DNA from 2 places in the Polaromonas sp. P1_G2 genome. Region 1 is predicted to be linked to the other one. Evidence: riboswitches for the same ligand, from Rfam matches in the RefSeq annotation. Region 1 holds a riboswitch; the other holds the start of a gene.
What was found. Region 1 has a riboswitch for S-adenosylhomocysteine ahead of ahcY (adenosylhomocysteinase). Riboswitches for the same ligand answer to the same signal wherever they lie in the genome.
Positions count from the first base shown of each region.

Region 2: another riboswitch for S-adenosylhomocysteine. It lies ahead of AC1D0P_RS16195 (dihydropteroate synthase); the one in region 1 lies ahead of ahcY (adenosylhomocysteinase).

Region 1 is NZ_JBFUBY010000032.1:9,544-19,616, reverse strand. It holds gene AC1D0P_RS05570 (cytochrome ubiquinol oxidase subunit I) at 1-798, opposite strand, end outside; gene AC1D0P_RS05565 (GbsR/MarR family transcriptional regulator) at 801-1,457, opposite strand; gene AC1D0P_RS05560 (cupin domain-containing protein) at 1,663-2,133, shown strand; gene AC1D0P_RS05555 (septal ring lytic transglycosylase RlpA family protein) at 2,177-2,740, opposite strand; gene metF (methylenetetrahydrofolate reductase [NAD(P)H]) at 2,802-3,635, opposite strand; gene AC1D0P_RS05545 (TlyA family RNA methyltransferase) at 3,646-4,656, opposite strand; gene ahcY (adenosylhomocysteinase) at 4,815-6,245, opposite strand; S-adenosyl-L-homocysteine riboswitch at 6,349-6,421, opposite strand; gene AC1D0P_RS05535 (HAD-IIB family hydrolase) at 6,599-7,393, shown strand; gene AC1D0P_RS05530 (MFS transporter) at 7,394-8,644, opposite strand; gene AC1D0P_RS05525 (TetR/AcrR family transcriptional regulator) at 8,757-9,341, shown strand; gene AC1D0P_RS05520 (Bug family tripartite tricarboxylate transporter substrate binding protein) at 9,328-10,073, opposite strand, start outside.
Region 2 is NZ_JBFUBY010000158.1:65-3,561, forward strand. It holds partial or broken gene AC1D0P_RS16195 (dihydropteroate synthase) at 1-2,075, opposite strand, end outside; S-adenosyl-L-homocysteine riboswitch at 2,127-2,221, opposite strand; gene AC1D0P_RS16200 (Bug family tripartite tricarboxylate transporter substrate binding protein) at 2,294-3,277, opposite strand; gene AC1D0P_RS16205 (homocysteine S-methyltransferase family protein) at 3,479-3,497, opposite strand, start outside.

The sequences.
Region 1 (10,073 bases):
CACGCCTTTTTCGGTTTTCCAGATGCCCTCCATCGCCGCCAGCTTGGCCGGCTGGTGCTCCAGCGTGTTGAGGCCGTGCTGGTCGCCCGCGACAATCTGCAGCGGAATCAACATCGCGGCCATGTAGATACCGGTCTTCAGGCCGGCCATCACTTCGGCCCCGCGGTCGTTGCGCAGCCAGCGGTAGGCCGAAATTCCGGCCACCAGAAAGGCCACCGTGAGTCCGGAAGCCAGCAGCATGTGCGTGAGCCGGTACGGGAAGGAGGGGTTGAAGATGACTTCAACCCAGCTCGTCACATGCGCCTGGCCGTTGATCATTTCAAACCCGGCGGGCGTCTGCATCCAGGAGTTGAGCGCCAGGATCCAGAAGGCCGACAGCGTGGTGCCGCCCGCCACCAGCAGGGTGGCCACGGTGTGCATGGTCTCGCTGACGCGTTCGCGCGCGAACAGCATCACGCCCAGCATGGTAGCCTCCAGGAAGAAGGCCGTCAGCACCTCATAGGCCAGCAGCGGCCCGGCGATGTTGCCGACCTTCTGCATATAGCCCGGCCAGTTGGTGCCGAACTGGAAGCTCATGGTGATGCCGCTGACCACGCCCAGCGCGAAGGTCAGCGCGAAAATCTTCACCCAGAACTGGTAGGCGTCCATCCAGAATTGGTCCTGGCTTTTGACGAAGCGCAGCTTGAAATACAGCAGCACCCAGCCCAGCGAGATGCTGATGGTCGGGAACAGGATGTGGAAGGTGATGTTGGCCGCGAACTGGATGCGGGCCAACAGGAATGCGTCAAGTCCGTCCATCGTCAACTCCTGGTGTCATCGGGAAGGTTGGCAGGCAGCGCTGCGGGTGGTGCGGGCGCTCCGGAAGGCTGAGCCGCCACTGTGGTGGATGGCGCGCGGCCTGTCAAACCGGCCTTCATGCCGCCGGTAACCTTGTTTTTCATCTCCAGCAGCTTCTGCACCTTGGCGCCCATCTTCATGAGGCTCATCAGGGTCGCCGAATCCATTTTCTGCACGTCCGCCAGCCAGCCCGTCATGAGCTCAATCAGGTCGTGCATCTGCTTCATGCGCGCCTGGGCGTGGATGTCGTCCGCATGCGAGGGGTGTTCCATCAGCGCATCGCGCAGCATGGACAGCGTCGGGTCGATCTCGCGCTTGCGGCGCTCTTCGGCCAGCGTGCGGAAGATGGCCCAGACGTCTTCAGGCGCCTGGAAATACTCGCGCCTGTCGTTGGGCAGGTGCTGCAAGCGCACCAGGTTCCAGGACTGAAGCTCCTTGAGCCCCATGCTGACGTTGGAGCGGGAGAACGCCAGCGCCTCGCCGATTTCGTCGGCATTGAGGGCCCGCGGCGACACATATAAGAGAGCATAAATCTGCCCCACGGTGCGGTTGATGCCCCAACGGCTGCCCATTTCACCGAAATGCAGGACAAAACGCTGGGTTAAGGGGGGCAGGTTCATGGCGCCGGGCCTCTTTGGTTTATTGAATTTTCAGGAATTACTGAAATTCTAATAAATTGAAACAGTTTGCGCCAGTCAGGTTTGATTGACCCTGCGCGGCTGTCGGGGTGCGCCGGGCACCTTGCGGATTGAATTCAGCCAAGCAAGCCGGGCGCAATATGGTCATACTGGCCCGCCCAAACCACAACACCTCAAAAAGGACTCCATGCGCCACACCACCACAGCCCTCGGCTTTGCCGTCACCTTGGCCTTTGTGGCCGGCATCGCGTTATCACCGTTGGCCCAACGCGCCTTGCCCGAAGCGCATGCGCAAGCCGTGCCCCTGGCGCCGGCGATGATTGACCTTGCTGCGCTCAAGCACAGCGACATTCCCCCCACCCCAAACCCCGAAATGAACGCCAGGGGATTGGTCATCACCGACAACGCCACCATCGGCATTCAATCCGGCAACGTGGCCAAACACATTCACCCCAAAACCGACGAGATCCAGTACATCATCGAAGGCAGCGGCGCGATGTGGCTGGGCGGCGAACGCAAGGAGTTCAAACCGGGCACGCTGATCATCATCCCCAAAGGCACGGCTCACGGCGGTACGCTGGTGACCAGCGGGCCCGTCAAGGCGCTTGCCATCAAGATCCCGCCGCAACCCAGGGACGACGTGACCTTCGTGAATTGAGCAACTGAGCAACTGAGCGGGTGCGCCCGCAGCCAGCGGCGTTTCAGCGTTGAGCGCGGGGCGCGGCGGGGCGCCGCCGTACAGCCGGGCGCTTCCTGGCGGCGGGCGGTGGTGCCACCGCCACCTCGGGCGTGGACTCCGGCACCAGCAACACCACTTCCTTGAAGCCCAGGCCCAGCATGCCCAGCTCCTCGGCCGCCGCGCGGCTCAGGTCGATGATGCGGTTGCCGGCGTAGGGGCCGCGGTCGGTGATGCGCACGTCCACGTCACGGCCGTTGACCAGGCTGTGCACGCGCACCAGGGTGCCGAAAGGCAGGGTGCGGTGGGCGGCGGTGAACTCGCGCATGTCAAAACGCTCGCCGCTGGCGGTGCGCCGGCCGTTGAAGCGCGGGCCGTACCAGGAAGCCGTTCCCCGCTGGAACTCGCGCGGCACTTCGCCGCCCAACAGTTCGGGGCGTGGCCGCTCGCTGAGAGATACCGATGCTGGCACTTCATCAACGGCCTGGCCGGGCGCGTCATGCTGCTGCGCCGCGGCGGGCCGGGGCGTCGTGCGAGGTCCCGGCGGTGTGGTCGGCGCCGTCGTGCACGCCGCCAGTAAGGCGACCAAGGCCGCCGCACCGGCGACTCGAACAATCTGGATCACACCCTGCCGCATGGGGTGGCCGGGCTCAAGCCCGTTGCTGCAGCCGCCCGATGATTTCGGTCGTCGCCGCGGCCTGGTTCATCGTGTAGAAATGAATGCCGGGCACGCCCGCGGCATACAGCTGCTCGCACAAGCCGGTGATCACGTCCAGGCCGAAGCTCTTGATGGACGCGGTGTCGTCGCCGAAGCCCTGCAGGCGCAGGCGTATCCAGCGCGGGATCTCGGCGCCGCAGGCGTCGGAAAAGCGCATGAGCTGCGTGGAACTGATGATGGGCATGATGCCAGGCACCACAGGCACGTCCACGCCCAGCGCCTGCGCGTCGTCAACGAAGCGGAAGTAGGCGTCGGCATTGAAGAAATACTGCGTGATGGCCGAATCGGCGCCGGCCTTGACCTTTTTGACGAAGGCCTGCAGGTCGGCGTCGGCCGATCGGGCCTGCGGATGGACTTCGGGGTAGGCCGCCACCTCGATGTGGAAGGCGTCACCGGTTTCCTCGCGGATAAAGGCCACCAGGTCGCTCGCGTAATGGAACTCGCCGCCGGCGCCGTAGCCGCTGGGCAGGTCGCCGCGCAGCGCCACCAGGCGCTTGACGCCCATGGCCCGAAGCGTGGCCAGTTGCACGCGCACCGTGGCCTTGGTCGCGCCCACGCACGAGAAATGGCAGGCCGCGGCCACACCTTCGTCGAGGATTTCCTTCACCGTGCCGAAGGTGCCGTCCTGCGTGGAGCCGCCGGCGCCGAAGGTGACCGAGCAGAACTCGGGCTTGTGCGCATACAGCGCCTGGCGCACCACGCGCAGTTTCGCCGCGCCTTCGGGTGTCTTGGGCGGGAAGAATTCAAAGCTGAAGGGCAGGTTCATCACGTATCTCTCACTCGTTGTCGGTTTTTTTGTCGCGCCGTTTGCCGCGCGCGGGGCCAGGCTGGCCTGCATGCGCGAGTTCGGAGTCTTCGTGCGGCGCGCGGGAGGCGCGCATTTCGGCGCGCGGAACCCGCTTGGCGACCTTGCGCTGCGGCGCAGCCGGCAGCGGCTGGTCTTCACCCGCCACCTCATCGCCTTTGACGGCCTGGATGAAAAATTCGCGGTTGCCGTCGCCGCCTTCAATCGGCGAGGCCAGCCAGGCCTTGACCTCTAGCCCCAGCGCCGCGCAGGCATCGCGCAAACGTTTTTCCACGAACTCAAAATGCGCGGGGTCACGCACGATGCCGCCCTTGCCGATCTGGCCGGGCTGCAATTCAAACTGCGGCTTGACCAGCATCAGCAGATCGCCGCCGGGCTTGAGCAGGCGCACCACCGCCGGCAGCACCAGCGTCAGCGAGATAAAGGACAGGTCGCCGGTCAGGAAGTCGAAGTCGGCTTCGATGGACGGGGTTTCGTCGCCTTCATCGTCAACATCGAAGTCATCCGAAAAATCCATATCGCCGCTATCGCCCGCATGGCCGGCCACCAGGTCGGCGGCCGTCATGGAACGCGCATTGACGCCTTCGATGCAAACAACACGCGGGTCCTCGCGCAGGCTGGCATGCAGCTGGCCGTGGCCCACGTCCACCCCCACCACCTGCACGGCGCCGTGCTGCAGCAGGCAGTCAGTGAAGCCTCCGGTCGACTGGCCGACGTCCAGGCAGCGCAGGCCGGCCACGGACAGTCCCGTGGCCTTGAGCGCGCCTTCGAGCTTGAGCCCGCCGCGCGAAATGTATTTGGCTTCCGTGGTGTCCAGCAGCTGAAGCTCCGCGCCTTCCGGAATCTCGTCACCGTTCTTGGCGACTTTTTTCCAGGGCGCCTCCGCCTCCGCACGCCACTGCACGCCCGATGCAATCAGGCGCTGGGCCTGCGAGCGGGTGGCGGCATGGCCGTGGTCGACGAGGAAGAGGTCAGCGCGCATGTAGTGTTCCGGTATTCCAACAACAGCCTCAAGGGCGTAGCGAGCGGCCCGAGAGCAAGGCGCGGGCGTCAGGCAACCGGAATGCACTTGAGGTGCATGAGGATTGCCTGATCGGGACCCGCAACGCCGCTATCGGGTCGCGCAGTAGCCACGAAAAATCAATAGCGGTAGGTATTGGCTTTGTACGGGCCGGCTTTAGAAACGCCGATATAAGCCGCCTGCTCATCGCTCAGCTCGGTCAGCACCGCGCCGACCTTCTTCAGGTGCAGGCGCGCGACCTTTTCGTCGAGGTGCTTGGGCAGCACGTAAACCTTGCCCACTTCATAGTCGGCCTGCTTGGTGAACAGCTCGATCTGGGCGATGGTCTGGTTGGCGAAGCTGGACGACATCACGAAGCTCGGGTGGCCGGTGCCGCAACCGAGGTTCACGAGGCGGCCCTTGGCCAGCAGGATGATGCGCTTGCCGTCCGGGAAAATCACGTGGTCGACTTGCGGCTTGATCTCTTCCCAGGTGCATTTTTCAAGCGCAGCGACGTCGATCTCGTTATCGAAGTGGCCGATGTTGCAGACGATAGCCTGGTCTTTCATCTTCGCCATGTGGTCGTAGGTGATCACGTTCTTGTTGCCGGTGGCGGACACAAAGATGTCGGCCTTGTCGGCAGCGTATTCCATGGTCACGACCTTGTAGCCTTCCATCGCGGCCTGCAGGGCGTTGATCGGGTCGATCTCGGTCACCCACACCTGGGCGGACAGCGCGCGCAGCGCCTGGGCCGAGCCCTTGCCCACGTCGCCGTAGCCGGCCACGCAGGCGACCTTGCCGGCCACCATCACGTCGGTGGCGCGCTTGATCGCGTCGACCAGGGATTCGCGGCAGCCGTAGAGGTTGTCGAACTTGGACTTGGTCACCGAGTCGTTGACGTTGATGGCGCGCAGGGCCAACGTGCCCTTGGCCGACATTTCATTGAGGCGCAGCACGCCCGTGGTGGTTTCTTCGGTCACGCCGATGATGTTCTTCAGGCGGCGGCTGTACCAGGTCGGGTCTTGTGCGAGCTTGGCCTTGATCGAGTTGAACAGGCAGATTTCTTCTTCGCTGGTCGGCTTGGAGATCAGGCTGGCGTCTTTTTCGGCTTTGGTGCCCAGGTGCATCAGCAGCGTCGCGTCGCCGCCGTCGTCCAGGATCATGTTGGGGCCTTCTTCAGGCGTGCCTTTGGCGCCGCTGAATTCAAAGATGCGGTGGGTGTAGTCCCAGTAGTCGGCCAGGGTTTCGCCCTTGATGGCGAACACCGGCGTGCCGGCGGCGGCGATCGCGGCGGCGGCGTGGTCCTGCGTCGAGAAGATGTTGCACGAAGCCCAACGCACGTCAGCGCCCAGGGCCTGCAGGGTTTCGATCAGCACGCCGGTCTGGATCGTCATGTGCAGCGAACCGGTGATGCGCGCGCCCTTCAGCGGCTGCACCTTCGCGAACTCTTCGCGGATGGCCATCAGGCCGGGCATTTCGGTCTGGGCGATGTTCAGTTCCTTGCGGCCCCAGGCGGCAAGCGAAATGTCGGCAATGACGTGGTCGGTGGAAGGCTTCAGGACGGCGCTCATACGGTTCTCCAATAATCAGACGTAGTAACTGGGCAAAATCGCCACGGGCATGCGGCTTCAAGAAAGGGGGAATTCAGTCATTCACCCGGCTTGAGAGAGCACATGCGGGTGAGCGTGGTTGCAATGAAGTCCTGAGCCTGGTCCACGTGGTGTGGCTTGCAACGCTCCTCAGGAAGCCACGATTGTAATTCCATTTCCAATTCAAAGCGATAGGTCGTTGCACCGCCTTGCCGTGCTGTAGCACTGTCTGCGGCGGCGCGCCTACTCTCGCTTCGAATTGAAAACGGAATTACCGCCCCGGGGCCCGCTCAGCCTTTGAAAGCCGCGAGCAAGAGCCGTGCGAAAATTTCACCATGCAAGAATTTTCCCGCTGGCCTGTTACAGAGCGCCGCCGCATTACAGGCGTCTTCACTGATATCGACGACACACTGACCACCGAAGGGGAGATCACCCCCGATGCGCTGGAAGCTTTGGGTGAATTGAAAGCAACCGGGTTCAAGATTGTGGCCATCACCGGCCGCCCGGTCGGCTGGAGCGAACCCTTCGCGGCGCGCTGGCCTGTCGATGCCATCGTGGCCGAGAACGGCGCCGTGGCCCTGCTACCCGATGCCAAAAGCGCCCCGCCGCGGCCGCTGGCCAAAATCTACCAGCAGGATGCGGCCACACGCAGCGCCAACTTCAGCCGCATGCAGGCCGTGCTGGCGCGCATCGAACGCGAACTGCCGGGCGTGCACCGCGCCACCGATTCACCGGGCCGCGAGACCGACATTGCCATCGACCACAGCGAATTCACGCAACTCAGCGACGGGCAGATCGCCGCCGCGGTGGCGCTCATGAAAAGCGAGGGCATGCATGCCACCGTGAGCAGCATCCACATCAACGGCTGGTATGGCGACCACAACAAGCTCGAAGGCGCTCGCTGGATTGTTCGCCAGCTCTGGCAGCGCGACCTGGATGCCGAAATGGACAACTGGGTCTACGTGGGCGACTCCACCAACGACCAGCTGATGTTCAAGGCCTTTGCCAACAGCGTAGGCGTGGCCAACATCGCGCGTTTTGTGCCGCAACTCGCGCATCTGCCGCGCTATGTGACGCGGGGTGAGCGCGGCGCGGGCTTTACCGAAGTAACCCGCGCCTTGCTGGATTAATTAGTTAACGGCTGGTGCGCCCGTGCGGCGCAGCGAAGTCCAGCGCAGCCAGGCGCCCAGGGCGGCAACGGCCAGCACCAGGCCCGCATAGCCCTCGGCCGTGGCCGGCKGGCCCAGCGGCGCAATCAGCCGGCCGGCCAGCATGGCGGGCACGCTGAACGCCAGGTAACTGGTGGCGTACAGCGCGGCGAACAGTTCGGCGCGTTGCTGCGGCTGTGCCAGCGGGGCCAATGTCTGGACCTGCGCCGAGAAAGCCGAGCCGCCGCCGAAACCGGCCAGCGCCGTGCCCGCGAAAAACAGCCCCACCGAATGCGTGGCCAGTGACACCGCCACCCCGCCGGCGCCCACGGCCAGCAAAGCCATGCCCAGAGCGCTCATGCGCACGGGCGACAGGCGGCGGAGCAAAGTCGGCGACACGGCGCCCAGGCCGAAAAAAGTCGAAATGGCCAGCCCGTTGACGATGCCGTTGTGGATGCCGAAGATCTGCTGCAGCATCGAAGGCACCAGTGAGAGGTAGAGCCCCGCGAAGGACCAGACGGCCAGCATCGTCGGCACGCCGCGCAAGAATTCAGCGCGCGCCTGCACGGGTATCGAAATACGCGGTACCAGCGAAGCCAGCGCACCGGGGCGCGGCGTGGCGCTTTCCGGCAGGAACAGCGTGGCCACCGCACCCGTGACACAAATGGCGGCCAGCACGCCGAACACCAGCGGCACCGGGTGCAGCGCGAACTGCACGGCGATGCCGGTCAGCAGCGCGCCCACGGCCAGGCCCGCCAGCGGCGAGACGCTGCCTATCATCGCGCCCAGGCGTTTTTGCGCGGCCGGGGCCGCTTCCACCACAGCCGCCGTCAGCGCGCCGCTGACCATGCCGGTCGCGATGCCCTGCACGACACGCGCCGCGATGATGCCGTTGATGCCCTCAGCCAGCAAAAAAGTCAGCATCGCGCCGGCCTGTAGCAACAAGGCGGTAAACACCACGGGGCGCCGGCCTATGTGGTCGGACAGCGAGCCGGCCACCAGCAGCGAGGCCAGCAGCGCAATCGCGTAAATCGCGAACGCCACCGTCAGCAGCGCCGGCGAAAAGCCCCACTGCTGCTGGAACACCACAAACAGCGGCGAAGGTGCGCTGCCCGCCACGAAGAACGCGAACAGCAGGACGGCCAGCAGCGGGAAGGCCGCCGCGGGCGGCAGTTGCCAGCGGGCGGCTGAGGCGGAGGATGGGGCTTGCACAGAGGGGGCGGGTGCGGTCATGGGAAACGCTCAACTTTCTTGAAGCTCTTAAAGCAAATTTGTTTGCGTTTGTGAATTCTACGTCGACTTTTAAATTAACGCAAACATCGTTGCTTTAAGCTAGAATTTGCCCATGAACACCCCTCTCCCCAGTCAGGTCAAACGCCCCGGTGGCCGTAGCGCCCAGGTCCAGGCCGTGGTGCGCAAGGCGCTTGAAGAGTTGATTGCCCAGGAGGGCCGCGACAAGGTCACCGTGCCGGCCGTGGCCGAGCGCGCCGGCGTCAGCGCCTCCAGCATTTACCGGCGCTGGGGCGACGTGAACGGCCTGCTGGGCGAAACCGCCACGCAGCGGCTGGACCCGAATCGCCCCCTGCCAGAGACGGGCGACCTGAAAGCCGAACTCGCGGCCTGGGCCAGGGAGCTGATCACCCACCTCAACAAGCCGGGCAATGCCTCGATGCTGAAGGCAGCTGCCGCGCTGGCCGGCTCGGAAGAAACCAATTGCCTGAAGAACCGCCGCAACGAAGCCACCGTGCTGGTCAAGCGCGCCCAGGCGCGCGGCGAGACCACTCCCACGGTGCAACAGGTGCTGGACCACATGATGGCCCCCATCATTTACCGTTTGATTTTTGGCGCAGGCGTTGAACCCGCTCTGGCGGAACAGCTCGCCGACGAAGTATTCGTACTTGCCGGCGTTCAGCCCGCTAGTTGGGTTTAGCCAGGCCTAACTTGTCGATCAACGCCTTCTCGCGGACCACCGTATCCTGCGCGAACTTCGTGTAGTCGGCCGAACTCAGGTAGTTGGGCAGCATGTCGTAACGGGCCAGTGCCGCCACGTAGCTGGGTTCTTCCATCGCCTTTTTGAAGGCATCGTGCAGGCGCCTGACCACCTCGGGCGGCGTGCCCTTGGGCGCGCCTAAACCGAAAGGCGAGTTCTGCACGATGTCATAGCCCAGTTCCTTGAGGGTGGGCGCATTCGGGAATTTGTCCAGCCGCTTTTCGCCCCAGGTGTTCAGCACGCGCAGCTTGCCGGCCTCCACCTGCGGTGCAAAGCCGGTGCTGTCGGCGCCCGCCATCAGCTGGCCGCTGACCAGCGCCAGCATCAGGTCGGCGCTGCCCTTGTAGGGCACATGCTGCAGCTCGATGCCGGCCTTTTGCGCGATGAGCTCCGTCGTCAGGTGCGGGCTGGTCAGCGTGCCGGTGGAGCCGTAGGTCAGCTTGCCGGGATTGGCCTTGGCATAGGCCACGAAGTCGGCCCAGGTCTTGAACGGGCTGTCGGCCGGCACCACGATGCCGAAGGCATAGCCCGTCACGTTGATCACATAGCTGATGTCCTTGACCGGGTCCCAGTTGATCTTGGTCGTATAGCCCAGGCGGAACACGCCCAGCGGAATCTGCGCCAGCGTGTAGCCGTCGGCCTGTGCGCTTTGCAACTGCTGGGCCGGCAGGG
Region 2 (3,497 bases), on a different contig from region 1:
ATGTCGTCGCCCACGCTGTTGGCCGGGTACAGCGCCATCACGCCGCTGGCGGTGAGCCAGCGGCCCTCGATCAGGCGCTTGAGCATGCGCTGCGCGTCGGCATAAACGCGCACGGCTTCCGTGCCCACCACCTCATCCTTGAGGATGGCCGGAAACGGGCCGGCCAGGTCCCAGGTCTGGAAGAAAGGGCCCCAGTCGATGTACTGCGCGAGTTCGGCCAGGTCGAAGTTCTTGAACATGCGCCGGCCGGTGAACTTGGGCACGGGCGGTGTGTAGCCGGCCCAGTCCATGGGCGTGGCATTGGCGCGCGCCTTGGCCAGCGGCCACATCGGCACCTGTTTTTTGTTGGCGTGCTGGGTGCGCACCTTGTCGTAGTCGGTATACAGGTCTTCGATGTATTTGGCGGCCTGGTCGGACAGCAGGCTTTGCGCCACGCTCACGCTGCGCGAGGCGTCGGGCACATACACCACCGGGCCTTCGTAGTGCGGCGAAATCTTGACGGCCGTATGCACACGGCTGGTGGTGGCGCCGCCTATCAACAGCGGGATCTTCTTGATGCGGAAATGCTCGTCCTTCTGCATCTCGGCGGCCACGTACTGCATTTCTTCCAGGCTGGGCGTGATCAGGCCGGACAGCCCGACGATGTCGGCGCCCTCGACCTTGGCGCGCGCCAGGATCTCATGGCAGGGCACCATCACGCCCATGTTCACGACCTCGAAGTTGTTGCACTGCAGGACCACCGTCACGATGTTCTTGCCGATGTCGTGCACGTCGCCCTTGACTGTGGCGATGATGATCTTGCCTTTGGTCTTGACGTCGCCGCCGGCGGCTTCGAGCAGCAGCTTTTCGGCCTCGATGTAAGGCAGCAGGTGCGCCACGGCCTGCTTCATCACGCGGGCGCTTTTGACCACCTGGGGCAGGAACATCTTGCCCTGGCCGAACAGGTCGCCGACGAYGTTCATGCCGKCCATCAGCGGSCCTTCGATGACGTGCAGCGGGCGGCCGCCTTCGGCCAGAATCTCGCGGTACACCTCCTCGGTGTCTGTCACGATGTGCTCGTTCATGCCGTGGACCAGCGCGTGCGACAGCCGCTGGCGCACCGGCAGGGCGCGCCATTCGTTTTTCTTGCTGTCGTCCTTGGCGCCGCTTTTCGCGGTTTCGGCCACTTCGATCAGACGCTCGCTGGGCGTGAGTTCGGGCTCGCCCGGTTTGTAGACGGGCGCACGGTTGAGCACCACGTCCTCGACGCGTTCGCGCAGCACCGGATCCAGGTCGTCATACACGCCGACCATGCCGGCGTTGACGATGCCCATGTCCATGCCGGCCTGGATCGCGTGGTACAGGTACACGGTGTGGATGGCTTCGCGCACCGGGTCGTTGCCGCGGAAGCTGAAGGACACGTTGGACACGCCGCCGGAAACCTTGGCGCCGGGCAGGTTCTGCTTGATCCAGCGCGTGGCGTTGATGAAGTCGACCGCGTAGTTGTTGTGCTCCTCGATACCGGTGGCGATCGCGAAGATGTTGGGATCGAAAATGATGTCCTCGGGGGGGAAGCCGAGCTCGTCGACCAGCACGCGGTAAGCGCGTTCGCAGATCTCGACCTTGCGCTCGTAGGTGTCGGCCTGGCCTTTTTCATCGAAGGCCATGACCACGGCCGCCGCGCCGTAGCGCTTGAGCAGTTTGGCCTGCTGCTTGAAGGGCTCCAGGCCCTCCTTCATCGAGATCGAGTTGACGATGCCCTTGCCCTGGATGCAACGCAGGCCGGCCTCGATGACGCTCCACTTGGAGCTGTCGATCATGATGGGCACGCGGGCGATGTCGGGTTCGCTGGCGATCAGGTTCAGGAAACGCACCATGGCGGCCTGACTGTCCAGCATGGCCTCGTCCATGTTGATGTCGATGATCTGCGCGCCGTTTTCAACCTGCTGGCGGGCGACCGCCAGGGCCTGCTCGTATTCACCGTTCAGGATCATGCGGGCAAAGGCCTTGGAGCCGGTGACGTTGGTGCGCTCGCCGATGTTGACGAACAGGGTGCCCGCGCCGATGTTGACCGGCTCCAGGCCGGACAGCTTCATGGGGGGGACGAAGACGGAATTTTCGGTTTCAGACACGGACTCACCTTAAGGCCAAGGTGAGCGTCGTTGCCGCAGGCGTGCCGAGAGGGCGGCCTGTAACCCAAGCCTGACGGACGCTGGGGTCCGCTGCAACGCTCCTTGGGTTGCCGGTATTTTACCGGCTGAACGCCCTGTTGCGCCATCCCCCGGTGCGAATGCCCCGGGGAACGGAGTGCTACTTAATCGAGTTTGATCTTGGCAACCTTGATGAGGCGGCCGTAATCGGCGTGCTCTTTCATGACCATGTAGGCGAAGTCCGCCGAGGTCATGGGGCTGGGCGTGGCGCTCATGCGTGCAAATTTTYCGGCCGTGTCGGGCGTGTTGAGCGCGGCGGCGAAGGCTTTTTGCAGCTGGTCGGTCGTGGCTTTGGGCAGGTTGGCCGGGCCGAAGATGCCGAACCAGGTGCTGATGTGGAAGCCGGGCAGCACATCGTTGATGGTGGGGATCTCGGTGAAGCTGCTGGAGCGGTTGATGGTGGTCACGCCGAAGGCCACCAGCTTGCCCGACTTGATGTTGGCGCTGGCCGAGGCCAGGTTGTCGAACATCAGGTCGGTCTGGCCGGACAGCAGGCCGGTCTGCGCCTGGGCCGAGCCGCTGGAAGGCAGGTGCACCACGCTGATCTTGGCCAGGCTTTTGAACAGCTCGCCCGCGAGGTGGCCGGCGCTGCCGTTGCCGCCGGAGGCGTAGTTCAGCCGGCCGGGGTTCTTGCGCGCATAGGCGATCAGGTCCTTGGTGTCCTTGATGTTCAGGCGTTTCGCCGTCTCGGCGTTCATGACCAGCACATTGGGCACACGAGCCACCAGCGTGATGGGAGTGAAGTCCTTCAGCGCGTCGTAAGGCATGTTGGGGTAGAGCCAGGGGTTGATGGCGTGGGTGGCCACCGCGCCCATCACCAGCGTATGGCCGTCGGCCGGCGCCTTGGCGACCATCGCGGCGCCCACGTTGCCGCCGGAACCGGGCCGGTTGTCGACCGTCACTTCGGTCTTGAGCAGGGGGCGCAGCTTCTCGGCCAGGATGCGCGCAGCATTGTCCAGCGGGCCGCCGGCCGGGTACGGGACGATGATGGTGACCGGTTTTTGCGGCGCCAGCTGCGCATGGGCCCCCAGGGCGGCCGTGGCCACGGCGAATGCCGCGGCGATCTTGATGAATGAACGCACGTTCATGATTTCCTTAGTTGTGATGTTGTGTTGTGTCCGGCCACGGGCAGGCTGCGGGGCGCAGCGCCGGATGGTGAAAACCAAGCCTGACAAACGGGCCTGACTATAGCCGCTAAATGTGACGCGCCGGGGTGGATCCCGTCTGGATACTTTGTAACGGCCGGGGTGGAAAGCAAGAGATAAGGAGGCCGGGAAGGCCCCTCACCCTCAGGCGGCTTCCTTGTAG